Regions from separate parts of the Catellatospora sp. NPDC049133 genome, predicted to be linked through region 4. Evidence: riboswitches for the same ligand, from Rfam matches in the RefSeq annotation. Region 4 holds a riboswitch; each other region holds the start of a gene.
What was found. A riboswitch is a leader RNA that binds a small molecule or an ion and turns the genes downstream of it on or off. The one in region 4 is predicted to bind cobalamin.
Positions count from the first base shown of each region.

Region 1: linked by a shared signal. The riboswitch ahead of AB0B35_RS29885 (ribonucleoside-diphosphate reductase subunit alpha) and the one ahead of cobN (cobaltochelatase subunit CobN) in region 4 are both predicted to bind cobalamin.
Region 2: linked by a shared signal. The riboswitch ahead of AB0B35_RS11870 (ABC transporter substrate-binding protein) and the one ahead of cobN (cobaltochelatase subunit CobN) in region 4 are both predicted to bind cobalamin.
Region 3: linked by a shared signal. The riboswitch ahead of bluB (5,6-dimethylbenzimidazole synthase) and the one ahead of cobN (cobaltochelatase subunit CobN) in region 4 are both predicted to bind cobalamin.

Region 1 covers NZ_JBEZDT010000030.1:86,314-93,369, reverse strand. The annotation lists gene AB0B35_RS29900 (BTAD domain-containing putative transcriptional regulator) at 1-1,852, shown strand, start outside; gene ftrA (transcriptional regulator FtrA) at 2,096-3,079, opposite strand; gene AB0B35_RS29890 (rhodanese-like domain-containing protein) at 3,175-3,651, shown strand; cobalamin riboswitch at 3,828-4,018, shown strand; gene AB0B35_RS29885 (ribonucleoside-diphosphate reductase subunit alpha) at 4,316-6,733, shown strand; gene AB0B35_RS29880 (ribonucleotide-diphosphate reductase subunit beta) at 6,751-7,056, shown strand, end outside.
Region 2 covers NZ_JBEZDT010000008.1:246,211-253,266, reverse strand. The annotation lists gene AB0B35_RS11895 (DEAD/DEAH box helicase) at 1-523, opposite strand, end outside; gene AB0B35_RS11890 (C40 family peptidase) at 947-2,338, opposite strand; gene mqnE (aminofutalosine synthase MqnE) at 2,488-3,657, shown strand; gene AB0B35_RS11880 (hypothetical protein) at 3,661-4,095, shown strand; gene AB0B35_RS11875 (DUF4229 domain-containing protein) at 4,154-4,459, shown strand; cobalamin riboswitch at 4,499-4,629, shown strand; gene AB0B35_RS11870 (ABC transporter substrate-binding protein) at 4,732-5,649, shown strand; gene AB0B35_RS11865 (iron ABC transporter permease) at 5,651-6,679, shown strand; gene AB0B35_RS11860 (ABC transporter ATP-binding protein) at 6,679-7,056, shown strand, end outside.
Region 3 covers NZ_JBEZDT010000021.1:80,316-87,371, forward strand. The annotation lists gene sodN (superoxide dismutase, Ni) at 1-217, shown strand, start outside; gene AB0B35_RS23685 (class I SAM-dependent methyltransferase) at 293-1,087, shown strand; gene AB0B35_RS23690 (hypothetical protein) at 1,261-1,773, shown strand; gene bluB (5,6-dimethylbenzimidazole synthase) at 1,783-2,412, opposite strand; cobalamin riboswitch at 2,448-2,649, opposite strand; gene AB0B35_RS23700 (phosphotransferase) at 2,688-3,473, shown strand; gene AB0B35_RS23705 (hypothetical protein) at 3,623-4,255, opposite strand; gene AB0B35_RS23710 (hypothetical protein) at 4,393-5,274, shown strand; gene AB0B35_RS23715 (DUF5931 domain-containing protein) at 5,326-6,432, shown strand; gene AB0B35_RS23720 (response regulator transcription factor) at 6,455-7,056, shown strand, end outside.
Region 4 covers NZ_JBEZDT010000002.1:44,927-51,982, reverse strand. The annotation lists gene AB0B35_RS02515 (sulfite exporter TauE/SafE family protein) at 1-657, shown strand, start outside; gene AB0B35_RS02510 (hypothetical protein) at 722-1,282, shown strand; gene AB0B35_RS02505 (DUF222 domain-containing protein) at 1,446-2,795, opposite strand; gene AB0B35_RS02500 (DUF2784 domain-containing protein) at 2,903-3,289, opposite strand; cobalamin riboswitch at 3,291-3,480, shown strand; gene cobN (cobaltochelatase subunit CobN) at 3,519-7,056, shown strand, end outside.

The DNA of each region.
Region 1 (7,056 bases), on a different contig from region 4:
GTCGGCGCTGGCCAACGTGCAGACGTACGTCAGCGCGCTGCGCACCCGGCTGGGCGAGGACCGGCTGCGCCGGCAGGCGCCCGGATACCGGCTGGAGCTGGACTGCGGCGAGCTGGACCTGCTGCGCTTCGAGGAGTACGCCCGCGGCGGTGACCCGGACAGCCTCGACGCGGCCCTGGGCCTGTGGCGCGGCGAGCCGGTCGAGAACCTGCCCGCCTCACCGCTGTGGCGTGCGGAGATCGACCGGCTGGTGGAGCGGCGGCGGGCGGTCCGGCAGAACCGGGCCCGGCTGCGCATCGAGGCCGGGCAGCCCGCGGCGGCCGTGGACGAGCTGCGCCGGCTGGTCACCGAGGAGCCGCTGCGCGAAGAGGCGTGGTCCCTGCTGGTGACCGCCTTGCGCGACGCCGGGCACCGGGCCGAGGCGCTGTCGGCGTACGCCACCGCGCGCCGCACCCTGACCGAGGAGCTGGGCGTGGAGCCGGGCGAGCCGCTGCGCCGCCTGCACCGCACCCTGCTCGTCGAACAGGAGGGCCCGGCGGTGCTGGCCACCCGGCTGGACGGCGCGGCCGCGCTGGTGCTGCGGGGCCTGGCCCGGCTGGGCATCCCCTCCGCACCGGGCTGGGTTCCGGCCGCGCTGCTGGACCGGCCGGACGCGACGGAGGTGCTCGATGCGCTCGACCGGGCCCGGCTGCTGCGGTCCACCGGCACCGACGACCTGGGCCAGCCGCGTTACGGCCTGCCGGTGCTGGTCGGGCTGCTGGCCCCGGACCTGCCCGGGGAGGCGATCGGCGCGGCCCTGACCCGGGCGCTCGGTGGCTACCTCGCTCTGGCGGAACGTGCGGCCGCCGGGCTGCCGCCGCAGGTGTTCGGGCCCGGTGTCACCGTCGCGGCACGCTGGGCGGTGCCGGGCGCGGCGGAGCTGGCAGGCGATCCGGTGCGCTGGTTCGCGACCGAGCGGGAGGCGCTGCTCGGCGCGGTCGAGGCCGCCGCCGCCAATGGGCTGTCCGATCTGGCCTGGGAGCTGGCGCACGCCATGGTGGCCTGGTGCGACATGGGCGGGCACACCACCGAGTGGGAGCAGACGCACCGGACCGCGCTGGCGGCTTGCCGGGCGCGGGGCAACCTGCTCGGTGAGGCGGTGACCCTGCGCGGGCTGGGACAGTTGCACCTCTACCGCGATCACTACGAGGAGGCGGCGGAGGCGTTCAGCCGGTCGCGGCTGCTGTTCGCCCGGCTCGGCAATCTGTGCGGGCAGGCCGCGGCGCTGGCCGGGCTGGGCACGGGGCACCGGATCCGGGCCGAGCACGACGAGGCGCTGGACTGCTACCGGCAGGCGCTGGAGGCATACCGGCTGCTCGGGCACCGGCACGGCGAGGCGTACTCGCGGGGCGCGCTGGGCATGGTGTGGCTGGCCAAGGGCGAACTCGCCGAGGCGTACCGCTACTTCACCGCGGGGCTGGCCCTGGCCGAGGAGATCGGCGACGAGCACCGGGCCGCGCTGCTGACCCGCCAGCTGGGCCTGCTCCGGTTGCGCAGCGGCGAGCCGGCCCTCGCGCGCGCGGACCTGATCGCGGCGCTGGACCGGTTCGCGGTGCTCGGCGACGCCCACTGCGAGGCCTACTGCCTGACCGATCTGGCGTCGCTGGAAGCGCCCGAGGTGGCCGTACAGCGGCTCACCCAGGCCCTGGAGATCTTCGAGCGGATCGGCGATCGCCGCGCCCAGGCGCAGACCGCGCGCCGACTGGGTGAGCTGCACCGCGGCGACGAGCGGTTCGGCCTGTCCGACGCCTACCTGGCCGAGGCCCGGCGACTGCAGTCCACGGTGGAGAGCACCCGCGCCGTGTCGTCGTGATCGCCGGGGGTGGCGGAGATCCGCCGCCGTTCGGGGCGATGGCGGGACCGCGCCGCGTGCGATGGTGCGCATCGATCGGGATCTCGAAAGGAGGATTCGCATGCGCAGACTTCTCGTCAGGATGGCGCCGACGGCCGCCGTGGCCGCGCTCGCCGTGCTGGGCTTCGCCGGCGCCGCCCAGGCGAACGGCGGTTTCGAGTGGGGCTGATCGCCGCCCCGCCGCACGGACCAGGCGTTCCGCGGCTACCGGCCGCGGAACGTCCGCCGGTACGACGACGGCGAGGTGCGCATGCACCGGCTGAAGTGGTGCCGGAACGTGGCCGGTGAGTCGAAGCCGACCGCGGCGGCGACCTGCTCGACGGGGGAGTCCGAGGTCTCCAGCAGCGGCAGGCTGGCCGCCACGCGCTGGTCGATGAGCCAGCGGATCGGGCTGGTGCCGGTGTGCCGGGCGAAGTGGCGCAGGAAGCTGCGCGGGGACATGCGCGCGTGCGCGGCCAGCAGGTTCACCGTGAGCGGCTCGGTCAGGTGGTCCAGTGCCCAGGCCATTGCGCGGGCCACGCCGTCGTCGTCGATGACGTCGCGCACGGGCAATTCGATGAACTGCGCCTGGCCGCCGTCGCGGTGCGGCGGCAGCACCAGCCGCCGGGCGACCGTGTTGGCGATCTGCGCGCCGTGGTCGCGGCGCACCAGGTGCAGGCACAGATCCAGCCCGGCCGCGCTGCCCGCGCTGGTGATCACCTGGCCGGCGTCGACGTAGAGCACGTCGGGGGTCACCTCGACCAGCGGATGGCGCTCGCGCAGCAGTGGGGCGTACTTCCAGTGCGTGGTGGCCGCCCGGCCGTCCAGCAGGCCCGCCGCGGCCAGCGCGAACGCGCCGGAGCAGATGGAGACCATCCGAGCGCCCCGGTCGGCGGCCGTGCGCAGGGCCTCGACCAGCGCGGGGGAGACCTCGCCGCGGACGTCGGCAACCCCCGGAACGATCACGGTGTCGGCGGCGGCCAGCACGGCCAGGCCGTGCCGGGCGGTGATCGAGAAGCCGCCGACGGCCGGCATCGGCTCCGGCGTCTCGGCGCAGACGTCGAGGTCGTACCAGGCGACGTCGAGCTCGGGGCGGGGCAGGCCGAACACCTCCACCACGCAGCCCAGCTCGAAGGGCGCCATCCCGGCGTAGGCCAGCACCGCGATCCGGTGCCGGGCGCGGGTCTCCAGTGTCACCGGCGTACCCATGGCGAGATCTTAGCGGACAGCGGCGTTCTCGCCACTTCTGGTGGCCCGGCCGGCTCGACAGGGTGGAACCAGTGACCGACCAGAAGGAGCCGACCATGCCCGCCGTTGTCACCACCTCCGCAGTGCTCAGCACGCCCCCGGCCGCCGCCGGCGTCGCCGCCGCGCACTTCGCCGCCCGCCTGTCGTTCGAGGCCGACGTGTCCGACGTGTCCGCCGACCTGGCGTCCGGCGCACCCGGCTTCGTGCTCGTCGACTCCCGCTCGCTGGAGGCGTGGGAGCAGGGGCACCTGCCCGGCGCGGTGCACCTGCCCACCGCCGAGATCGCGGCACGGGCGGCCGAGGTCGTGCCGGCCGGCAGCGTCGTGGTCACCTACTGCTGGGGGCCTGGCTGCAACGGTGCGACCCGGGCCGCACTGGCCTTCGCCCGTCTGGGCTACCAGGTCAAGGAGATGCTCGGCGGGTACGAGTACTGGGTGCGCGAGGGCTTCGACACGCAGACCTTCCTCGGGCTGCGCAAGAACGACGTGGACCCGCTGACGGCCCCCGCGAGCGGCGCGGCCTGCGCCTGCTGACCGCCCGCATCGACGCCGGTGAGGGCGGGCCATCGACGACACGCCGAGCCTATATGGGGCCGCTGTTGTCTGCGTGCCACTAGATGTAGTGTGAGGGCATCGCTGGTCCACCCCTCCGGCCCCCTCGGGGCCGGGTTTCGGGGTGCGCGCGAGCCGCCGCAGGGCGGTCCGCGCTGAGGGAATCCGGTGCGATTCCGGAGCTGCCCCGCAGCGGTGAGTGGGAACGAAGCCGTCCCGCCCTCCTCCCGCGAAGAGGGGAGCGGACAGCACTGGGCCGGTCCGGCCTGGGAAGCGACGGCGTAGGGGGTCTACGGCAGCATGGTGTCCGCACCGCGCCGCCCGGCCGCGCCCACGAGCCCGAAGACCTGCCGGCGTGCGTGCCGCGGACGGTTCCGCGACGCGCCCGCGACCCACTGTGCCGACTGCGCCGTTGCGCGGCAGGGCCAGGGGCCGCGACACCGGACCGCGCGGGATGGTCCTCGGTGGACGGCGTAGGCCCGGACCAGCCGGGTCGGTGCCGTTCGCGTGCCCTCCCGCGCTTGAACGAGGGGGAGCGCACACTTTGACCAGCACCACCTTCCGCAACACCGCCGACTCCGGCACCGCCGACGCCGCGCCGCTCACCGCGTCGCTCGCGACACTGCTCGCCGAGGCGGCGCAAGGGCTGCCCGATGTGGACCACACGGCCGTGCTGACCCCGGTAGCGGCCGGCGTCTGGCCCGGCGCGACCGAGGCCGATCTGCGCTTGCGGGCCGTCGAGACGGCCGCCGCCCTGGTGGCCCAGGAGCCGTCGTACAGCCGGCTCGCGGCGCGGCTGCTCACCGTGCACATCACCGCGGAGGCGGCCACCCAGGGCGTCACCGACTTCCCTAGTTCCGTGCGCGCCGCGCACGCGGCCGGGCTGCTCGCCGACGACCTGGCCGCGTTCGTCGCGACCCACGCGGACGAGCTGGGGGAACTCGTGGACCCGGCCGCCGACGACCGCTTCGAGTACTTCGGGCTGCGCACCGTCTACGACCGCTACCTGCTGCGGCACCCGGTGACCCGCAAGGTGCTGGAGACACCCCAGCAGTTCCTGCTCCGGGTCGCCTGCGGCCTGATGGGCGAGGTCGGCGACGCGGGCAGTGCCGGGCGGCGGCTGCCGGGCAGTGTCACCGAGGTCGGGCGGCTGTACGCCATCCTCAGCCGGCTGGCGTACCTGCCCAGCTCGCCGACGCTGTTCAACGCCGGCGCCCGCCGACCGCAGCTGAGCAGCTGCTTCCTGCTCGACTCGCCGCGCGACGAGCTGGAGTCGATCTACGAGCGCTACGGCCAGATCGCGCGGCTGTCCAAGTACGCCGGGGGCATCGGGGTGGCGTGGAGCCGGATCCGGTCCCGGGGCTCGCTGATCCGCGGCACGAACGGGCTGTCCAACGGCATCGTGCCGTGGCTGCGCACGCTGGACTCCAGCGTCGCCGCCGTCAACCAGGGCGGCCGGCGCAAGGGCGCGGCCTGCGTCTACCTGGAGACCTGGCACGCCGACCTGGACGAATTCCTGCAGCTGCGCGACTCGACCGGCGAGGAGAGCCGGCGCACCCACAACCTGCACCTGGCCAACTGGGTGCCGGACGAGTTCATGCGCCGGGTCGAGGCCGACGCGAGCTGGTCGCTGTTCGATCCGAAGGACGTGCCGGAGCTGGTCGACCTGTGGGGCGAGGAGTTCGACACGGCCTACCGGGCCGCCGAGTCCGCCGGGCGCGCGGTGCGCACGGTCCAGGCCCGGGAGCTGTACGGCCGCATGATGCGCACCCTGGCGCAGACCGGCAACGGCTGGATGACGTTCAAGGACGCCGCCAACCGCGCCTGCAACCAGACCGCGGTCGCCGGCAACACGGTGCACCTGTCCAACCTGTGCACCGAGATCCTGGAGGTGACCAGCGACGGCGAGACGGCGGTGTGCAACCTCGGCTCGATCAACCTGGCCGCGCACCTCGGCGACGACGGCGTCGACTGGGACACGCTGCGCGACACGGTGCGCACCGCCGTACGCGTGCTCGACCGCACCATCGACCTGTCCTACTACCCGACGGGCGAGGCGGCCGGGGCCAACAACCGGTGGCGGCCGATCGGCCTGGGCGTGATGGGCCTGGCCGACGTCTTCTTCACGTTACGCCTGGACTTCGACTCGCCCGAGGCGCTGGCGCTGTCCACCCGCATCGCCGAGGAGATCGCGCTCGCGGCGTACGACACCAGTGCCGACCTGGCCGCCGAGCTGGGCACGCACCCGTCGTACGCGGACACCCGCGCCGCCCGCGGCGTCCTGCACCCCGACCACTACCCGGACGCGACCCGCACCCGCCCCTGGGCCTGGGACGAGCTGGCCGCCAAGGTCGCCCGCACCGGCCTGCGCAACTCGCTGCTCATCGCGATCGCGCCCACGGCCACCATCGCCTCGATCGCCGGCTGCGCCGAGTGCATCGAGCCGCCGGTCGCCAACGTCTTCAAGCGCGAGACCCTGTCCGGCGAGTTCCTCCAGGTCAACCGCTACCTCGTCGACGAACTCAAGGCCCGCGGCCTGTGGACCGCCGCCCTGCGCGAACACATCCTCGCCGCCGAAGGCTCCATCGCCGCGATCCCCGAGATCCCCGCCGAACTGCGCACCCGCTTCCGCACCGCCTGGGAGCTCCCCCAACGCGCCCTCATCGACCTGGCCGCCGCCCGCACCCCCTTCATCGACCAGTCTCAGTCCCTCAACCTCTTCATGGCCTCCCCCGACATCGGCAAACTCTCCTCCATGTACGCCTACGCCTGGCGAAAAGGCCTCAAAACCACCTACTACCTCCGCTCCCGCCCCGCCACCACCATCACCCCCACCACCGTAAGGAAGGGCACCTTCCCATCGGTTTCCGTGGAGGAAGGGCACCTTCTTAACGCTGCGGTGGGCGCAGGCAGCGCCGATGCGGCGCTGCCGGAGGCGGTGCGGGTCGGCGGCTCCGCGGTGGCCGGCGGCGTGCCCGGACTTCCGGCGCAGCCGCTGCGGACCGCGGCGAGCCTGATCAACCTGAACCTGGAGAACCCGGAGATCTGCGAGGCCTGCCAGTGACCACCGACGCCAAGAAGATGCTGCTCGACCCGGGCCTCGACCTGACCCTGCGGCCGATGCGCTACCCGGACTTCTACGAGCGCTACCGCGCCGCCATCCGCAACACCTGGACGGTCGAGGAGGTGGACCTCGGCAACGACCTGCCCGACCTGGCCACGCTCAGCGACGGCGAGCGGCACCTGGTCAACCGCCTCGTCGCGTTCTTCGCGACCGGCGACACCATCGTCGCCAACAACCTCGTGCTCAACCTGTACCGGCACATCAACGCGCCCGAGGCCCGGCTCTACCTGAGCCGCCAGCTGTTCGAGGAGGCGGTGCACGTC
Region 2 (7,056 bases), on a different contig from region 4:
CCGAGAACAGCAGGCGCTGGCCGCCGGCCGGGGTCTTGGCCATCAGCTCGGTGACGTCGGGCAGGAAGCCCATGTCGGCCATCTGGTCGGCCTCGTCCAGGACGGTGACCTCGATGTCGTCCAGCGCGCAGGCGCCGCGCTGGATCAGGTCGCCGAGGCGGCCCGGGGTGGCGATCATCACGTCGAGCCCGCGCTGCAGGCCCAGGATCTGCCGGTCGTACGGCACGCCGCCGACCGCGGTGCCGGTGTACAGCTCCATCGCCTTGGCCAGCGGGCGCAGCGCGTCCGCGACCTGCATGGCCAGCTCGCGCGTGGGCACCAGGATCAGGGCCTTGGGGTGGTGCGGGCGGGCCGGCTTGCCCTCGGCGATGCGCGCCAGCAGCGGCAGTCCGAAAGCGAGGGTCTTGCCGGAGCCGGTCTGGCCACGGCCGAGCACGTCGCGTCCGGCCAGCGCGTCCGGCAGGGTGGCGGCCTGGATCTCGAAGGGCTGGGTGATGCCGGCCCGGGTCAGCTCGCGCACCATGGCGCGCGGCAGGCCGAGCTCGGCGAAGCTCGGGAGGTGCTCCGTGACGGCCTCGTCGGCGGCGGTGTCCGCGGCCTCGACGACGTCCGTGACGGTGTCGGTGGTGGTGGTCGCCGCTGCGGCGGCCGTCTGGGCGGCGGCCTTCGCGGCCGCGGCCTTGCCCTCGGTATCAATGTTGATCTCGAAGACGGACGGGAACAGGGCAGGGTCGTGCATAGTCAAAGCGAAACCTCTCGGGTGGCGCATCCCCGCGCCGCGCGGCCTCGTGCCGCTGCAAGTCACCCGCAGGAACGCTCAAAAGCGCGCCGAGCGCGCCCAGAACAACCCGATGAGTGTACCGGGCTTTGCGGCCACCGCCGCCCGAATAACACGACGGTGTAGTGGGCGTCACCCCGCAAGGCCAATGAAGCGGGGTGACGCGTGTCACGCAGCGGGCACCGGGTCGGGGCTCGGCGACGTCGACTCGGCCGGTTTCGGGCTCTCCGCCGGCGGCTGCGGGGACGGCGACTCGGCCGGCGGCTTCGGCGACGGCGAAGGGCTGGCCGGAGCGCTCGGCGAGCTGGACGGCGAGGTGCCGGTCGTCGGGCTCGGCGAGGTGGTCTTCGTCGGCGACGGCGTGGTGCCGTGCGTCGGGTTCGGCTGGTTCGGGGCCGGCACCGCGTCGACAACCCGGGTCGCGAAGTCGATGCTGCTGAGGCTGACCGACGCGCGCCGCACCACGTCGCCGGTGCGCGGCGAGTGGACCATCCAGCCGTCGCCGAGGTACATGCCGACGTGGTGGATGGTGCGCCAGTCGTTCGGGTCGGTGGCGAAGAAGACCAGGTCACCGGGGAGCAGTGCGTACTTGCTCACGGTCTTGTGGCGGGTGCCGTAGTACTGGTCCTTGGCGACCCGGTTGAGGGTGATCCCGGCGGCCTTGTACGACGCCAGCATCAGGCCCGAGCAGTCGTAGGTGTTCGGACCCTCGTCGCCCCAGCGGTAGGGCTTGCCGCGCTGGCTGAGCGCGAACAGGACGGCTTTCTGCGCCTTGGCTGCGGCGACCAGCCCGGCGTTGCTCTTGCCGGGGCTGTAGTTGCCGAGGTTCTGCTCCTGGATCTCGCGCAGCCGGTCCGCTTCGGACTGGAGCTCGGCGAGCCGCCGCTTCAGCTCCAGGAACGCGACCTCTTTGCGCTTGAACTCCTTCTCCACGGCCGAATACGCCGTGGAGGCCTGCTGCTCGGCGGTGATGGCCGTGGTGAGCACGGTGTAGGCCTGGCGTTCGGCCTGCTGCGCGGTGGCGAGGTCGTTGAGCACGGCCTCGGTCTCCGGCGTGGACTCGGTGCGCGGGATCAGCTGACCCAGCTCGCCGAGCGAGTCGCCCAGCCGCGGCGGGGCCTTCACGGCGGCCTGGTATTCGGCGACGGCTGCGGCCTCGGCGGCCTCCTTGGCCACCCGCAGCGCGTCGGCGGTGGCCCGCCAGGCGTAGTCGGCCATCGCCTTGGCCACGACCGAGTTGCTGTAGGCCTGGTAGAGCTCGCTGCGGCGGGCGCCGAGCACGGACAGCTCCAGCTCGGCGGCGCTGTACTGCGCCAGCAGCGCGGCGTGGGCGGTCAGCGGCTGGGTGCGGGGCATGCTCAGCGAGCCGAACGGCAGCGTCGGCAGCCCGTCGGGCTGGGGGCGCAGGCCGGCGTCCGGGATCGAGGTGATCTTCGAGCCGATCGGCGGGTCGGCGGACGCGGGCATGGCGATGCCACCGGCGATGAGCGCGCTGAGAACAGCCGAGCCCACCGCGACCTGGCTCTGCCGTCGAGCCTGCCCGCTTCGACGCTTGGACATCGTTGGCCCCGTCCTCCCCGTTGGTCCCACAAGGTTCCTACCGGAAATCAGGATCGCTGTCGACCCTTCTGTCCCGGTGGCGTCAAGCTGAACAGCAGCTGTCAAGGGCAGCAGCAGGCACGTCGGCGGCACGTCGTAGGCTCACTGCCATGGACGTGGGTTTGAAGCGGGAGCTGGAGCAGAAGGTCTACGCCGGGGAGCGGCTCAGCCGCGAAGACGGCGAGGCTCTCTACGCGAGTGACGATCTGGCCTGGCTGGGGCGGCTCGCGCACCACGTCCGGACGGAGAAGAACGGCGACCGGGTGATGTTCAACGTCAACCGGCACCTGAACCTGACGAACGTCTGCTCGGCCAGCTGCGCTTACTGCTCCTTCCAGCGCAAGCCCGGGGAGAAGGACGCCTACACCATGCGGGTGGAGCAGGCCGTCGCCAAGGCGCTGGAGATGAAGGACGAGCAGCTCACCGAGCTGCACATCGTCAACGGTCTGCACCCGACGCTGCCGTGGCGCTACTACCCGCGCGTGCTCAAGGAACTCAAGCAGGCCCTGCCGAACGTCAAGCTGAAGGCGTTCACCGCGACCGAGGTGCAGTGGTTCGAGAAGATCTCCGGCCTGACCGCCGACGCGATCCTCGACGAGCTGATGGAGGCGGGCCTGGAGTCGCTGACCGGCGGTGGCGCCGAGATCTTCGACTGGGAGGTCCGCCAGCACATCGTCGACCACGCCTGCCACTGGGAGGACTGGTCGCGCATCCACCGCCTGGCGCACAGCAAGGGCCTGCGCACCCCCTCGACGATGCTCTACGGCCACATCGAGGAGCCGCGGCACCGCGTCGACCACGTGCTGCGCCTGCGCGAGCTGCAGGACGAGACCGGCGGCTTCACCGTCTTCATCCCGCTGCGCTACCAGCACGACTTCCACGACAGCGCGGACGGCAAGATCCGCAACCGGATCCAGGCGCGCACCACGATGGCGAGCCCGGCCGAGTCGCTCAAGACGTTCGCGGTGTCCCGGCTGATGCTGGACAACTTCGACCACATCAAGTGCTTCTGGGTCATGCACGGCCTGTCGCTGGCGCAGCTGTCGCTGAACTTCGGCGTCGACGACCTGGACGGCTCGGTCGTCGAGTACAAGATCACGCACGACGCGGACTCGTACGGCACGCCGAACACGATGCACCGCGACGACCTGCTCCACCTGATCTGGGACGCGGGCTTCAGCCCGGTCGAGCGGGACACCCGCTACCAGGTCGTCAAGGAGTACGGCGCGCCGGTCAGCATGGCCGAGCGGCGCAGCGAGCCGCAGCAGGTCTGGGCCTGACGGGTGGCCGATCCGCAGAGCCCGGCCGAGGAGCAGCGCAAGGGCCCGCGGCGGGACGCGTCCGGGCGCATCGTCTCGCTCACCGACCTGGTGGCGTACGCGCTGGCCGGGTTCGCCATCAGCGTGCTCGGCATGATCGCCTTCGACGGTCTGTTCGCCCTGCTCGGCATGGGCGAGTTCGGTGACCTCACCGGCTGGCTCGCGGTGATCTTCCCGGCGATCATCTTCGTGGAGCAGTTCAAGGCGGCCGCGGGCCACCGCGGGCGGCTCGCCGTGGCCCCGGCCGCCGGACTGGTGGCCGTCGTGCTGGGCGTGCTCGCGGTAGGCGTGGCGTCGGGATTGCCGCCGCTGGTCTCCGGCGGGCTGGGCGCGCTGGTCACCACGGTGGTGTACGCGGTGCTGTGGCACCTCGGCCTGGTGGTCGCCGAACGGGGCTGACCGGCCCCTCGCGCGGGGCTGACCGAGGCCGGGCAGGTTCGGCGGCTACCCTGGACCGGTGAGTCCTGCTGTCAAGTACACGCTCGCCAGGCTGATGCTCTTCCTGGCCGTCTTCGCCGCGCTGTGGTTCGTGCCGAACCTGAGCACGCTGCTCAAGCTGATGATCGCCATCCTGGTGTCGGCGGCGGCGAGCTATTTCCTGCTGCGCAACCTGCGTGACGACGTGGCCGCCCAGGTCGAGGGCGCGGTGGACCGCCGCAAGGCCGAGAAGGACCGGCTGCGCGCGGCCCTGGCCGGCGAGACCGAGCCCACCGAGGACGTGCCCGCCGCCGAGGCCGAAGAGGTCCACAAGACCCAGGCGTGATGAGCCTGCGCACATCCTCCACTCCGCGTCGTGAGCATCGGCACGGGTGTGTATTAGCGTGTCGCCTGACTGTCCCGCAGCGAAGCCGGTGTGAACCCGGCGCTGTCCCGCAACTGTGATCCCACCTCGGTGGGCGAGCCAGGTCGCCTGCGGCAGTCGCGAACCACGCTCTCGAGGAAGGGCGTCTCGCGGACCGGGCTGCCCCACCTGATCGGGCCCTGTCGGCGAAGGACCTGCCTCGACCGATAGGAGGATCAGTGCGTACCCGTTTCCTGTCCCGCCGCGCGCTCGGCGCGCTGGCCGCCGCCGGCCTCGTCGCCGCGCTCGGGGCCTGCGCCACCAACGACCCGGCGACCCCTACCCCGTCGAGCGCCGCCGCGGCGTACCCGGTGACCGTCGGCTCGGTGACGCTGCCCGCGCAACCGGTGAAGATCATTTCGCTGTCGCCCACCACGACCGAGATGCTCTTCGCGATCGGCGCCGGCGGCCAGGTCGTCGCCGTCGACGACAACTCGAACTTCCCGGCGAACGCGCCGAAGACGGAGCTGTCGGGCTTCCAGCCCAACGCCGAGGCCGTCGCCGCCAAGAGCCCCGACCTGGTCGTGCTCAGCACCGACGCCAACAACGTGGTCGCCCAGCTGACCACCCTCAAGATCCCGGTTTACGTGGCCCCGGCCGCCGTGACGCTGGACGACACGTACAAGCAGCTCGCCGAGCTGGGTGAGCTGACCGGGCACAAGGCCGAGGCGGCCGCGCTCAGCCAGCGGATGAAGGACGACATCGCCAAGCTGGTCAAGGACCTGCCCAAGCGCGCGACCCCGCTGTCCTACTACTACGAGCTGGACCCGACGCTTTACTCGGTGACCTCGAAGACGTTCATCGGCTCGCTGTTCGAGCTGGCCGGCCTGAAGAACGTGGCCGACGCCGCCGACACCAAGGGCAGCGGCTACCCGCAGCTCACCGCGGAGTCGCTGGTCAAGTCGAACCCTGACCTGATCTTCCTGGCCGACACCAAGTGCTGCCAGCAGAACCTGGACACCGTCAAGGCCCGTGCGGGCTGGGCGGGCATGACCTCGGTCAGCAAGGGCCAGGTCATCGCGCTGGACGACGACATCGCCTCGCGCTGGGGTCCCCGCGTCGTCGACCTGATCCGCGCGATCGTCGACGCCGCGAACAAGGTCCCGGCCTGACGTGACGACTCTGCGACCGGCACGGCTGCGTCCCGGGTGGCTCGCCGCCGGGATCGGAGCCGTGCTGGTCGCGCTCGTCGCCGGGGTCGCCCTGGGCCCGGTGACGCTGCCGCCCGGCTCGGTCGCGGCGGAGCTGCTCAACCTGATCCCCGGCGTGGACCTGCCGTCGGGGCTGAACGAGCGCGAGATTGCCATCATCACCGAGCTCCGGCTCCCCCGGGTGGTGCTGGGCCTGCTGGTCGGCGCGATGCTGTCCCTGGCCGGCGGTTGCTATCAGGGCGTCTTCCGCAACCCGCTGGCCGACCCGTACCTGCTCGGTGTCGCTGCGGGCGCCGGGCTGGGCGCGACCATGGCGATCGCCTTCCGGGCCGGGGCGGTGCTGCCGCTGGCCGCGTTCGCCGGGGCGGGCATCGCGGTCGTGGTCACCTACCTGCTCGGGGTGGCAGGCGGACGGGACCGCTCGTCGGCGACGCTGATCCTGGCCGGTGTCGCCGTGTCGAGCTTCCTCGCCGCGATCCAGACCTACCTGCTGCAGCGCAACGTGGACACCATCCGCGAGGTGTACTCCTGGCTGCTCGGGCGGCTGGCCACCAACGGCTGGCACGAGGTGACGCTGCTGCTGCCGTACGCGCTGGTCACCACGGTCGTGGTGCTGGCCCTGCGCCGGGAGCTGGACGTGCTCGGCGTCGGCGACACCGAGGCGGCGAGCCTGGGCCTGCACCCGCAGCGCTCCCGGCTGATCCTGCTGGCCGCGGCCTCGCTGGGCACCGCCGCCGCGGTCGCCGTGTCGGGGCTGATCGGCTTCGTCGGCATCATCGTGCCGCACGTGGTGCGACTGCTGGCCGGTGGTTCGTACCGGTCGATCCTGCCGCTGTCGCTGCTGTTCGGCGCGGCCTTCCTGGCCCTGGCCGACCTGGCCGCGCGCACCCTGATCGCCCCGGGCGAGCTGCCGATCGGCGTGGTCACCGCGTTCTTCGGCGCGCCGTTCTTCATCCTGGTGCTGCGGTCGACCCGGCGGGTGAGCGTCTGATGCTGGCCGTCGAGGACGTCCGGGTGACCCTGGGCGACGCCGAGATCCTGCACGGCGTGGACCTGACCGTGGCCTCCGGCGAGTGGGTCACCGTGATCGGCCCCAATGGCGCGGGCAAGTCGACCCTGCTGCGGGCCGTGGGCGGCGCGGTGCCGTGCCACGGGAAGATCATCATCGACGGTGCGCCCACCAGCGCGCTGCCGCGCCGCCGCCGCGCCCAACTCGTGGCCACCGTCGCCCAGCAGCCCGTGGTGCCCCCCGGCATGCGGGTGCTCGACTACGTGCTGCTCGGGCGCACCCCCTACATCGCCCCGCTGGGCCGCGAGTCGGCTCAGGATCTGTCCATCGTGGAGCGGGTGCTCGACTCCCTGGAGCTG
Region 3 (7,056 bases), on a different contig from region 4:
CGAGCTGGTCAAGCACCACCTGTGGGTGCTGTGGACCGACTACTTCAAGGCCCCGCACTTCGAGAAGTACCCGAACCTGAACCAGCTGTTCAACGAGGCCACCAAGCTGTCCGGCGCCGCCGGCACCAAGGGTCAGGCCGACCCGGCCGTGGCCGAGCAACTGCTGGGCAAGATCGAGGAGATCTCCAAGATCTTCTGGGAGACCAAGCAGGCCTGAGCGGCGACGGGGCACCCCGCGACCGCCCGAGCGAGGTGCCCCCTGCCGGAACTCAGCTCCGCCTACGATGCAGCGATGGTCCCGACGCCGTCCACACATGCCGTCAGCCAGTACGCGACGACGACCGGCAACCTCACCGCTCGGATCGCGCTGCATGCCTACGGCACGAACCCGCAGAGTTGGTTCTCCTGGCTCGGCGAACGGCTCCCGCTGGTCGGCGACGTGCTCGAAGTCGGCGCCGGCACCGGCGAACTGTGGACCCACGTCGACCACGTCGCGAGAGGGGCCCGGCTGACGCTGACGGACTTCTCCGCCGCCATGTGCGAGCAGCTGCGCACCGTCCCAAAGGCGCACGTGCAGCAGTGCGACGCGACGCACCTGCCGTTCGGCGATGCGACCTTCGACACCGTGATCGCCAACCACATGCTGTACCACCTGGACGACCCGGCTGCCGCGCTGCGCGAGTTCGCCCGGGTGCTGCGTCCGGGCGGTCGGCTCGCGGTCGCCGTGAACGGCCGCGACCACCTCGAAGAACTCAACGCCGTCGGACCCGCGATCGGTCGTCCCGATCTCACCCTGCACGCCACCCAGAACGACTTCACCGCCGAGACCGGTCCCGGCTACATGGCGCGCCTCTTCGCCGACGTCTCGGTCCAGCGCTACCACGGCGACCTCGAAGTCCCCAACCCCGACCCGGTCCTCACCTATCTCGCCAGCCTGTCGTCCGAACCGCTCACGCCGGAGCAGTTCGCCGCGGCCCGTAACCACGTCCAGGCCCGGATCGATGCCGGCGGCAGCTTCCGCGTACGCAAGCACACCGTGCTCATCACAGCCTCAGCAGGGACGACGCAATCCGCCGACCATGTCTAGGCTGCGGCGGTGACTGGTGCCGCGGAAGAGACTCCGGTCCCGGCCGACGCCTCGGCGCACCGGAACTCCGCCCTTCAGGTGATGCCGGAGGTCGATCCGTTGTGGCCGCGGCCGGGCGACCCTCTCGGCACGACGTCACACCCATGCCCAGGCGGGACCCAGGGTGGGCAACCGTGCTGCGGATCGGGGCCGTCGTGCTGGTGCTGCTGGTCGGCGGCACGTGGCAGGTGGTGGCTCGGTTCTACGAGCTGGCACCCGGCGGTCTCGTCCTCGACGGTCCGCGGCCGGCAGATCGTCGGACCGGAAGCAGTGAGATGGACATGAGTTATGCCTTGGGCCCCGACCTCCGATACCCGGTGCGATTCTCGATGCGTAACCCGAGTGCGCTGCCGGTCACGGTGGAGGGCATCGACGACGGCTCGGATGTCATCACCATCGAGGACGCGCGGATCGAGACCGCCGGCGGCGATCTCCGCCCCTTCCCGGCCGCGATCGGCCCCGGAGCCGAGTTCGTCGTGGTGTTCACGCTGCGGATTCGGACACCTGACGACGAGCCCTGCCGTAAACGCCTGCTCGGGGGAATGGAGCTGCGCTTCTCCGTGCTGGGCGTCTCCCGGCTGCAGCAGTCGAGTCACGACGTGAGCTTCCTGACGCCCGGTCCCGAGTGCGATGACCTCATCCTGTGACCGCCACGCTCAGCGCGGTGTCCACCGGTCCGTGTGGACGGCTTCGTCCAGCGGCCGACGGCGGCGCCAGCCGTGCCGTTCGAGGTCGGGCACGGCTTCGAGATGGGTGACCGGGCCGAGGCAGAGCCAGGCGACCGGGCGGATCCCGGCCGGGATGGCGAGCAGATCCCGCAGGAACTCCTCGCGGTAGAACGACACCCACCCGACGCCCAGCTGCTCCGCCGTGGCCGCCAGCCACAGGTTCTGGATGGCCAGGCAGACCGAGTACAGTCCGGCGTCGGCGATCGCGTGCCGTCCCAGCACCGCGGGAGCCCCGCGGTCGGCGTCATAGGTCACGACGACCGACAGCGTCGACTCCAGCACCCCGTCGATCTTGATCCGGGCGAACCGCTCGGCGGCCTCGGCGTCCAGCGTGGCGGCGAACACCTCACGTTCCCGGTGTACGTGCTGATGAAACGCCTCCCGCACCCGCCGGTCACGCACCACGATGAAGTCCCATGGCTGGGTCAGGCCCACGCTGGGCGCGGCATGCGCCGCATCCAGGACCCGGGCCAGCACCTCGGCCGGGATCGCCGCCCCCGTGAACTGTCCACGCACGTCCCGGCGACGGTGGATGACGTCGTACAACTCGCTGTCCATGGGCAGGCTCCCGCTGCGTTCGGGCTCCGGGCAGGCCGGGGCCGTGGGCGCGAGGCCGGTCTTCGGACTCCCAGATCGACGCCCTCCGCCCGCCTTCCCAGCCGGTCAGGCCAGTGGCTGCGCGTACAGCGCGTGGGCGGCAGCTCCCTGGTCACCGCGGCGGGCCCGTGCCGGATTCTCACCGGCTTCCCGATTCTCCCCGCCCAGCGGCGAGGCACCTCGCAACAGTTCGTGCCACCGGACACGTTACCGCCGACAACCGAGATACTTGACCGATGTACGGTGACGAAACGCTGGTGGGCGGCCGGATGACCGTCGGCATCGTGCGTCGCGGCGGCCACGTCCACCGGCCGATGGGCTCGTGGTCCCCGGCGGTCCACGAGTTTCTCGGCCATCTGGAGTCGGTCGGATTCGCCGGCTCGCCGCGGTTGGTGGGTGTCGAGGACGGTCGCGAGGTTCTGACGTACCTGTCCGGGGACGTCGCGGTGGATCCGCAGTGGCAGCCCGGCCGTGGTGCCCGGCTGCCGGCGTACGCCCGCACGGACCGGGCCCTGACCGAAGCGGCGAAGCTGATCAGGCGGCTGCACCACGCGGCAGCCGGGTTCCGCCCGACGCTCACCGGCTACCGCTTCCATCCCTGTGCGCCCCGCCCGGGGCAGATCGTCTCCCACGGTGACCTCGGCCCGTGGAACACCGTCTACCGGGCGGGAATCCCGGTGGCGTTCATCGACTGGGACGCCGCGCAGCCGGTCGATCCGCTCGACGACCTGGCAGCGGCCGCGTGGAGTTTCGTGCCGCTGTGCCCACCCGGGCAGCTACGCGAAGCGGGCTTCGATCCCCTGCCCGACCTGCCGAGGCGGCTTCGCCAGTTCGCCGACGCGTACGGGCTCGCCGACCGGCAGGCGTTGCTGCCGGCCCTGCAACGGGCCAAACTGCACGAGGTCGAGCGCGTCAAGTACGCGCCGCTCGAACCGGCCGAAGCGGCCGCCTCCCTGGAGTACTACGCCGGTCAGCTGCGGTGGCTCCACGACGTCTCCGCCGACCTGGAATCCCGCCTGTAGAGCCGCGCCTTGCGGCGGCGCCGACCGCGAGCGGAGCATCGCTGATGCCCGGCGACCCTTTGCGGTCGCGGCCGGTTCCGCGGTCCGCGCCTCATCGGACAGGCGTGGCGAGAACGGCGCCAGGCGAGGTCACCGGTCGGCGCGAGGTGTCATGGTGCCCGGGTGCCCCGCGCCGACGTGGCCACGGCGATGACCACCGTCGCGAGCAGCGCGACGAGGACCGACGGCACGGTCGCCAGGCAGGCCAACCGCCAGCTCAGGGAGCGAGTGGCGAACCAGCCGAGCAGCGCTCCGACCGCGAGCGCGCCGAACAGGGCGAGTCCGAGGCCCAGTCGCACCTGGGCCCGCCGCTCGCCTGCCTCGCCCGTCAGTCCGGCCCCCGTGCCGAGCGCCGCTCCCTGTCCTAGGCCTGCCGGCAGCACGGCGACCGTCAGCATGGCCGCGGAACCCGCCAGCGCCGCGGCCACGACGCCGAGCAGCATCAGCACGAGCGCCGATCCGGTCACTGCCGCGGGTGCTCGCCGCCCGAGCAGGTACCCGCCCGCGAATCCCGAAGCCACGGCGGCCAGCTGTGCGACGAGGACGATCGCGAGCCCGGTCGCTGGCAGGCCGAGGGCGTACCGGACGGAGCCGAGCAGCGGACCGATGAGGACCGCCAGCTGGCAGGCCGCGACCATCGCACCGAGTCCGGCGCCGATGAGCAACCACCATGGACGGCCGACGGGCTGCGCCGGCGGCGGCGGCGTCACGGATGGCGTCGGCTGGTGGATCTGTTCGCTCATCGCGCCATGTTAGACACTTTTCACAGTTGTCGTGCCCGTGGCGTTTCCCCCGGTTTGGTCCGCTCGGACGGCCGGGCCGTCTGGTGGGCGGCACCTCCGGCGACCCTTCCACCGGCGACCTCGTTACGATCACGTGATTGTCCGAACTGGAGGAACTGCCGATGGCGCGGCGCGACAACCCATCTGGGTGCGGGTGTCTGATGCTGTTCCTGGTGGGGCCGTTGCTGGCGAGTCTGGCCGTCTCCCTGCCCGGCACCGTCCTGGCCTCGCCCGCGATCGTGGCGTTCCTGCTGGTCCGAGACCCTGCGCAGATCGCCGCGTACCCGTCGTGGTGGGCGGGTGTGGCGCTGTCCCCGATCGTGGCGTACCTGGTGGTCCGGTTCGCCGGGCGTGGCCGGGTGTACCCGCGGCACCGCGTCCACCTGGTCCGCGCGGGCGTCCTGTCGGCGCTGTCCGCGGGCCTGGCGCTGCTGGCGCTGCTGCTGCACCAGCGGTATCTCGGCGGCACGGTGCCGCCGGTCACGGCCGGCAAGCAGCCGCTGACGCTGGAGACGTCGCTGCCGCTGGTCGGTCCGGTGGCCGCCGGCACGACGGCGCTGGTGTTCTACTTCGTGCTGCGGCTGCTCGACCGCAAGCTGCCGCGCCGGACGCAGGCCGCGCCGCAGCGCCCGACCGTGTGGGCCGACCCGCGACCCCAGGAGATCTGGTGGGGTGAGATCGAGTTCCGGGACGGCGACGGGTCCAAGGACCGGCCGTTCGTCGTGCTGCGTGTGTATCCGGACCACCTGGAGGTCCTGCAGATCACGTCGAAGGACAAGTCCCACCGCGGCGATCACGTTCCGTTCTGGACCGGCAGCGCCGACCCGTACGCCGTCGAGGACGGCTTCCTCGAACTCGTGGTCCGGCGGGTGAGCCGGTTCGACCTGCGACGCCGGGATGTAGCGTACTGCCCGGACGAGATCTGGCACCGGGTGCGCTCGACCCGGGCGGCCGACGCGCCGCGATCCCGGACGGCGTGATCCCGGACGGCCACTCGGCGCGGCTCGACGGCTGCGGAAAGGAGACCGCCGGTGGGACTGCAGGCGCCGCTGTGGCGGGCCGTCACCGTGTTCCGGGTGGCCGCGCTGGTGTACGCCACGATCCTGATGCTGGCCGGGTTCCGCGACTTCACCCGGCCCTGGCTGGGCTGGGCGGTGCTCGCGGCGATGACCGCCTGGACCGCCGTCACCGGCGTGCGCTACCACGATCCCGCCGGTCGCAACCGGGCCTGGCTGGCGGCCGACCTGGTCGTCACCCTGGCCTGCCTGCTCGCGTCCAACCTGGTCGTGTCCGCCGAACGCCTGGCCTCGGGCGGTCCGACGCTGCCGATGGCGTGGGTCGCGGGTGCGGTGCTGGTGTGGGCGCTGCGCGGCGGCCGCCGGGCGGGCGGGATCGCCGCGCTGATCCTCGGCGCGGCCGATCTGTTCCTGCGCGGCGAGATCACCTCCGCGACCGCGAACGGCACGGTGCTGCTGCTGCTCGCGGGCGGGGTCATGGGGTACGTGTCCCGGCTGACCGACGACGCCGAGACCCGGATGCAGCGGGCCGTGGAGCTGGACGCCGCGACCCGCGAGCGCGAGCGGCTGGCCCGCGGCATCCACGACTCCGTGCTGCAGGTGCTCGCCCTGGTGCAGCGGCGCGGCACGGAGCTGGGCGGCGAGGCCGCGGAGCTGGGGCGGCTGGCCGGGGAGCAGGAGGCGGTGCTGCGCTCGCTGGTGGGCGTGCAGGACGAGGCGGCGGCCGCGGGCAGCGCGGACCTGCGCCTGCTGCTGGGACGGTACGGCTCCCCGCGGGTCACCGTCGCCATGCCCGCGACCGCGGTGCTGCTGCCCGCGGCGGTCGCGGCGGAGGTCGCCGCGGCGGCCGGCAGCGCGCTGGACAACGTGGCCGTCCACTGCGGTCCCGAGGCGCGGGCCTGGGTGCTGGTCGAGCAGGAACCGGACGCGGTCACGGTGTCGGTCCGCGACGACGGGCCGGGAATCGCACCGGGCCGGCTCGCCGAGGCGGCGGCGTCGGGACGGCTCGGGGTGGCGCAGTCGATCCAGGGCCGCATCCGCGACCTGGGCGGCGCGGTCGCCATCACCGGCGGGCCCGGCCAGGGCACCGAGGTGGAACTGCGGGTGCCGCTGCCCCGCTAGGCTGACGCGCGTGGTGGACGTGATGGTGGTCGACGACCATCCGATGTGGCGTGACGGCGTGGCCCGTGACCTGACCGACGCCGGGTACACGGTGGTGGCCGCGGTCGGCGAGGGCGGGCAGGCGGTGCGCATCGGCCCGTCGGTGCGCCCCGACGTCGTCGTGCTGGATCTGCAGCTGCCGGACCTGTCCGGGGTGGAGGTCATCCGCGGCCTGGTCGCGGCCCTGCCGCAGGTGCGGGTGCTGGTGCTGTCGGCCAGCGGCGAGCAGCAGGACGTGCTCGACGCCGTCAAGGCCGGCGCGGCGGGTTACCTGGTGAAGTCGGCCGCGCGGGAGGAGTTCCTGGACGCGGTGCGGCGCACCGCCGAGGGCGACGCGGTGTTCACGGCCGGGCTCGCCGGCCTGGTGCTGGGCGAGTACCGCAGGCTCGCGGCCGCGCCCGGGGACGGCCCGGACGCGCCGCGGCTCAGTGAGCGGGAGACCGAGGTGCTGCGCCTGGTCGCCAAGGGGTTGACCTACCGGCAGATCGCCGAGCGGCTCACCCTGTCGCACCGCACGGTGCAGAACCACGTGCAGAACACGCTGGGCAAGCTGCAGCTGCACAACCGGGTGGAGCTGGTCCGCTA
Region 4 (7,056 bases):
CTCGCCATGCTGCTGGCCACCCTGCGCCGCAGGCCCGGTCACACCCACACCCACGACATCTCAGACCACGACCATGCCCACTCCCATGGCACGTCCGGCCACGACCACGACCACGGCCAAGGCCACGACCATGCCCACTCCCATGGCACGTCCGGCTACGACCACGACCACGGCCAAGGCCACGACCACGACCACGGCCAAGGCCACGGCCACGGCTACGGCTACGACCACGACCATGCTCACGGCCATGCCCACGGCCATGCCCACGGGCATGTGCATCGGCATGGTCTGTTCGGCCGGGTGCACTCTCACGGCGGCTCCCATGCTGCCGAGGGCACGGGACGTGGCCGGTTCGGGCTCGGCGCGATCGGGGTGGCGGCGGGCCTGGTGCCCAGCCCGTCCGCCCTGGTGGTGTTGCTGGGCGCGATCGCATTGGGCCGGACGGGCTTCGGCATCCTGCTCGTGCTCGCCTACGGGCTGGGTATGGCGGGCACGCTCACCGTTGCGGGCCTGCTGCTGCTCAAGGTCCGCGATCGTTGGTCGGCGCGATTCGAGCGGTTCCGGCGGCTCCGGCTGGCCGGGCCGTACGCCGCGAGCGCGATGGTGCTGCTCGTCGGCGTCGGCCTCGCCGCACGTGCCGCGACGCTGGTGGTCTGATCGCGGCACGCTGCCGCCGACAAACCAATCATGCAGGCGCGCTCGGGGCGGCATCCTCGACGTTGTGAATGCCGAAAGCTGGTCCTGCTGCTACGTGCTGTTGGAGAACCGGACGCCTGCGGAGGTGGCGGCACTGCTGGGCGGTCACCTGTCCGACGTCTTCAGATCGGAACGGGAGGCCGCCGCCGAGTCGGCGCCCTACCCGTCGGTGGGGCCCGCCGCAGTGGGCTGGACGGTGCTGATCGATCCGCACTTCTCCCTCGGTGACTCCGACGCGCAGCTGGGGCGATGGTCGGTGGCGGGTCGGGTGGTGCGGCTGGAAGTGATCGAGCGGGAGTTGTTCAGCCACGCCCTGGTCTGCGCCGACGGGGTCGTCGCGTGGGAGGTGTCCTTCGAGGGCGAACTCGACGAGCGCCCCCTCGCGAGCGAGAGGTTGCCGTACGACCTGGAGCAGTTGGCGGCGACGATCGGCCCGGACGGGGATGCCGAGACGTGGTACCGCGTGCCGATAGCGGCGGCACAGCTGGTGACCGGCTGGGACCTGGGCTGGGAGGAGGCGGGCCCCTACCGCTCCTACAGGGAGATCGTTCCGGACCGGGCCGGTCGGTCTGCCGATGTGCCTTAGGGTGCGCGCCGACCAGAAGGATGCCGAGGGCGGGCTGCTTGCCTTGCCGGCCGTGTGCCGATCAAGCAGTTTGCGCAGCGGCGGCCGTCCATCTGCTCGGGCGGTGCCGATTCTCCGAGTGGTGGCCCGGCTCGGCCCGGTGTGATCAGCGATCGGGCCCGGCCTAGGGCCGCAGGTGGAAGGAGTTGCGGCGAGGAAGCCGGGCGGCGTCCACGTAGCTCGGCGGGATGAACTCGGGCCGCCGGTCGTGGCCGACCCGGACCTGCCAGTCGTCGTGGTGGACGACGCGGTGGTGGTGCCCGCACAGGAGCACGGCGTTGTCGAGGTCGGTGGGACCGCCGTCGGCCCAGTGCCGAATGTGGTGCCCCTGGCACCAGCGAGGCGGTCGGTCGCAGCCAGGAAAGGCGCAGCCCTGGTCGCGGAGGACGAGCGCTCGGCGCAGGGCCCCGTTGATGAGTCGGCGGGTCCGGCCGAGGTCGAGAAGCTGCCCGTCGCCGCCGAGCACCGCGGGAATGACCTGGGCGTCGCAGGCTATGCGCCGGACGGTCTCAGGAGTGAGCGTCGTGCCGTTGTCGAGCAGCCCTGCTCCGGTGCGTTGCGCGAGGTCGTCGTAGTCGACGGTGATCACGAGCTGAGGACGGTCGCCGCCGTTGTCGGGCAGTTCGCCCGAGGCGAGCACACGGCGGCAGATCTCGGTGAGGGCGTCGGCCCGCCGTTGACCCGCGGTGCGCATGTCCCGAGCGCTTTCAGGCGCGCGGTGCCCGGCGGCGTTTGAGCCTTCGACGGGGTCGCTGTCGCTCGCGATGGCACCGCCGAGGGTGACGTGGGCGCGGGTGTGGTCGACAGCACCAGGGCGGGAGAGGGGGTCGAGGGCGGCGGTGACCACGGCGGCGGCTTCGGTGTCGAGCCAGCCGGTCAGGCGCACCCGCCCGCTGCGGTCGGCGACAAGGGTCAGCGTGCGGGTGGCGTAAGCGCGTTCCTCCTGCGCGGCCAGTGTCTCGCGTTCGTGCCCCTCAGCGGTGTCGGGGGCGACGTGGGTGAGAATGCGCTCGCCGAAGCGGCGGAGCACGGACGGTTCGAACTGGGCCGCGAATCCGATCAGCGCGGTCTCGGCCTTCGCTGCGGTCTCCAGGCCCACCTCGGAGGGAAGCGCGGCGATAGCCTGAGCGATGACAGCGGCCTGCTCGGTGTTGACGGTTCCGGCGGCGAGGGCGTCGGCGGTGGTGGGGAGGCGGTCCAGCGCGCGGGCGAGTTCCACGGTCTGCTTGGCCGTGCGTATGCCGATGCGCCAGTGTTCACGCAGCCAGACCGCGGTGCTGGAGGCACCGTGGGCGACGGGGACCGCACGGGCGTCGAGTTCGCGGACCAGCGACAGTTCCACCGCCGCCAGGCGTTCCCGCAACGCTCGTACCGAGTCGAGCGAGGTGATCAGCTCGACGTCGGTCAGGGGCCACACAGGCGAGTCGACGCAAGCGGCGACCGATCGCCCCGCCTGCGCCAATGCCTCCCGCATGGCTCCATTTTAGAACCGGTGTACGACAAAAATCCACGAAGTTGATCGATCAACAGATGGCTTTGGTGGCGACCGCCAGAGGCGAGCTGTTCGATCATCCCGGCACTCTATGGCACGTCGGCCGAGGTGGCGGACCCGTGCCGGCCGCGCCTGCGGCGGAGGGCGAAGCCGATCCAGGAGGTCAGCACTACCAGCCCGGCCAGCACCTGCAGCGGCACGGTGAACCGTTCGGGGTAGACCACGCCGGTCAGGTACGTGTCGATGAAGCCGCGGGACAGGCCCTGCTCACCGGCTTCGCGGCGGGCCCAGTCCTCGACGTAGGTCAGGGGGCAGTCGAGGCCGAGGACGACCGTGGCGAAACCCCAGCCGGCGGCGATCAGGTGCGGCCAGATCAGCCACGGCCGCCACCAGGCCAGGAAACCGCCCGCGACGACGTACGCGAGGAACGCGAAGTGCACCACCATGGTCAGCCCGGCGAGCCACTGATAGGCCATGCTCCATTATCTGCCGCTAGGATCGCTCTCGGCGGCAGGGAGGAACTCGGGGAAGAGCCGAGACGGTCCCGCCACTGTGACCGGGGAGCCCGTCCCCACCCCGTCGGAGAGATCCGAGGCCACCGCAAGGGAAGGCCCGGGGCCGGGCGTCGATCCGGGAGTCAGGAGACTCCGGCCGCCGCATCGACTCTGCTACCGGGGCGCGGACCCCGACAGGAGGTACGCGGCCATGACGGCTGTCCAAGGTCTGCTGCTGTCCACTGCGGACACCGAGCTGCTCGCCGCCCGGGCGTCGGGTGCGCCCTGGCGCATCGGCAACCCGGCCCGGCTCGACGCCGGTGACGTCCCCGAGTTGCTGCGGGGCGTCGGCTTCGCGGTGGTGCGCCTGCTCGGCGGCCGCCGCACCTGGCCGGATGGGCTCGACGCGGTGCTCGCCGGCGGGCTGCCGGTGGTGGTGCTGGGCGGGGAGGCGCTGCCCGACGCCGCGCTGCAGGCCGAGTCGACCGTGCCCGCCGGGGTGGCCGGGGAGGCGCTGGCGTACCTGGTCGAGGGCGGTGCGGACAACCTGCGCGAGCTGCACCGGTTCCTGTCGGACACGCTGCTGATGACCGGCGAGGGCTTCGAGGCGCCGCGGGCCACGCCGGAGTTCGGCGTGCGCCCCGGCCCGGCGCACGAGGCCGGGCGGCCGACCGTCGGGATCGTCTACTACCGCGCGCACGAGCTGGCCGGGAACACGGCGTTCGTGGACACCCTCGCCGGGGCGCTGCACGACGCGGGCGCGAACGCGCTGCCGGTGTACTGCGGTTCGCTGCGCGGGGTGTCGGACGGGCTGCTTGACCTGCTGCGGGGCTGCGACGCGCTGATCGTGACGGTGCTGGCGGCGGGCGGCACCACCCCGGCGGACGCGAGCGGCGGCGGGGACGACGAGGCATGGTCGGTGGCGGCGCTGTCCGAGCTGGACGTGCCGGTGCTGCAGGCGCTGTGCCTGACCTCGTCGCGGGCGGTGTGGCAGGACTCGGACGCGGCGCTGAGCCCGATGGACGCGGCGATGCAGGTGGCGATCCCGGAGTTCGACGGCCGCCTGATCACGGTGCCGTTCTCGTTCAAGGAGCCGGGCCCGGACGGCATCGGCGTGTACGCCGCCGACCCGGAGCGGGCGGCCCGGGTCGCGGGCATCGCGGTGCGCCAGGCGAGGCTGCGGCACGTGCCGAACGAGCACAAGAAGCTTGCGATCGTGCTGTCCAGCTACCCGACGCGGCACTCGCGGGTCGGCAACGCGGTCGGTCTGGACACCCCGGCCAGCGCGGTGGTGCTGCTGCGGGCGCTGCGCGAGGCGGGGTACGACCTGGGCGACGGCGCGCCTCTGGCGCCATGTCACAGCCCGGAGGACGGGGACGCGCTGATCCATGCGCTGATCGCGGCGGGTGGGCACGACGTGGAGTGGCTGACCGAGGAGCAGCTCGCGGCGGCCCCGGCCCGGGTCCCGCTGAACGATTACACCCGATGGTTCGCCACGCTGCCCGCGAGCCTGCGCGACGGCATCGTCGCCGCGTGGGGCGAGCCGCCGGGCGAGCTGTACGTGGACCGGGGCGAGATCGTGCTGGCGGCGCTGCGCTTCGGCAACGTGCTGCTGATGATCCAACCCCCGCGCGGCTTCGGGGAGAACCCGGTCGCCATCTACCACGACCCGGACCTCGCGCCGAGCCACCACTACCTGGCCGCGTACCGGTGGCTGGACCAGGAGTTCGGCGCGGACGCGGTGGTGCACCTGGGCAAGCACGGCACCCTGGAGTGGCTGCCGGGCAAGGGGCTGGGCCTGTCCCGCGAGTGCGCGCCGGACGCGGTGCTCGGTGACATTCCGCTGGTGTACCCGTTCATCGTCAACGACCCGGGCGAGGGCACCCAGGCCAAGCGGCGCGGGCACGCGGTGATCGTGGACCACCTGGTGCCGCCGATGGCCCGCGCGGAGACGTACGGCGAGATGGCGAAACTGGAGCAGATGCTCGACGAGTACGCCACCGTGCAGGCCCTCGACCCGACGAAACTGCCCGCGGTGCGCGCCCAGATCTGGACCCTGATCCAGGCCGCCCAGCTCCACCACGACCTGCACCAGGCCGACATGCCGGGCGAGGACGACTTCGACGACTTCATCCTGCACGTCGACGGCTACCTGTGCGAGGTCAAGGACTCGCAGATCCGCGACGGCCTGCACGTCCTCGGCGGCGCGCCGGAAGGCGAGGCGCGGATCAACCTGGTGCTCGCGGTGCTGCGCGCCAACCAGGTGTGGGGCGGCGTGCGTGGGGCGCTGCCGGGACTGCGGGCGGCACTGTGCCGCCGGTACGGGCTGGACGAGCGTGCCCTGCTGGCCGAGCCGGGTGCCGTGGCGGCCGTGCCCGCGGACCTGACCGACGTCGCCGACGGCCCGGCCCGCACCGGCGCGGACGCCGTCGACCTGATCGAGGGCGTGGCCCGGCGGCTGGTGATCGGCAACGAGACGCTGGGCTGGGAGCCGTCGAAGGTCCCGGCGGTCGTCGCCGAGGTGCTGGGCGGCCCGGACGACGCCGTGGAGGCGGTGCTGCACTTCGCCGCGACCGAGGTGGTGCCGCGGCTGGACGCGACCGTGGACGAGGTGACCGCGGTGCTGAAGGCGCTCGACGGGCGCTACGTCGCGGCGGGGCCGTCCGGCTCGCCGACCCGTGGCCTGGTCAACGTGCTGCCGACCGGGCGCAACTTCTACTCCGTCGACCCGAAGGCGATCCCGTCGCGCAACGCGTGGGACGTCGGGGTGGCACTGGCGGACTCGCTGCTGGCCCGGCACCGGCAGGACACCGGCGAGTGGCCGCGCACGGTCGGGCTGACGGTGTGGGGCACGTCGGCGATGCGCACCCAGGGCGACGACATCGCCGAGGTGCTGGCCCTGCTGGGTTGCCGCCCGACCTGGGACGACGCGTCGCGGCGGGTGACCGGGTTCGCGGTGGTGCCGCCGGCCGAGCTGGGCCGGCCGCGAGTGGACGTGACGGTGCGCATCTCCGGCTTCTTCCGGGACGCGTTCCCGCACGCGGTCGCGCTGATCGACGACGCGGTGCGGGCGGTGGCCGAGCTGGACGAGGCCGACGAGGACAACTTCGTGCGCGCGCACGCCCGCGCCGACGAGGCCGAGCACGGCGACCGGCGGCGGGCCACCACCCGCATCTTCGGTTCCAAGCCGGGGGCGTACGGGGCCGGCCTGCTCCCGCTCATCGACGCCCGGAACTGGCGCGACGACAAGGACCTGGCCGAGGTGTACGCGGTCTGGGGCGGCTACGCGTACGGCCGCGACCTGGACGGCAGGGCCGCCCGCGAGGACCTGGAACGGGTCTACCGCCGGGTCAGCGTCGCCGCGAAGAACGTGGACACCCGTGAGCACGACATCGTCGACTCCGACGACTACTTCCAGTACCACGGCGGCATGATCGCGATGGTGCGCTCGCTGACCGGGGCTTCGCCGACCGCGGTCATCGGCGACTCGCACCTGCCCGACAGCGTGAAGACGCGCACCCTGGGCGAGGAGACCAAGCGCGTGTTCCGGGCCCGGGTGGTCAACCCGCGCTGGATCGCCGCGATGCGCCGGCACGGCTACAAGGGCGCGTTCGAGCTGGCCGCGACCGTGGACTACCTGTTCGGCTACGACGCCACGGCCGGGGTCGTCGACGACTGGATGTACGAGAAGCTGGCGGCGGCGTACGTCTTCGACCCGGAGGTCCGCGAGTTCCTGGAGCGGTCCAATC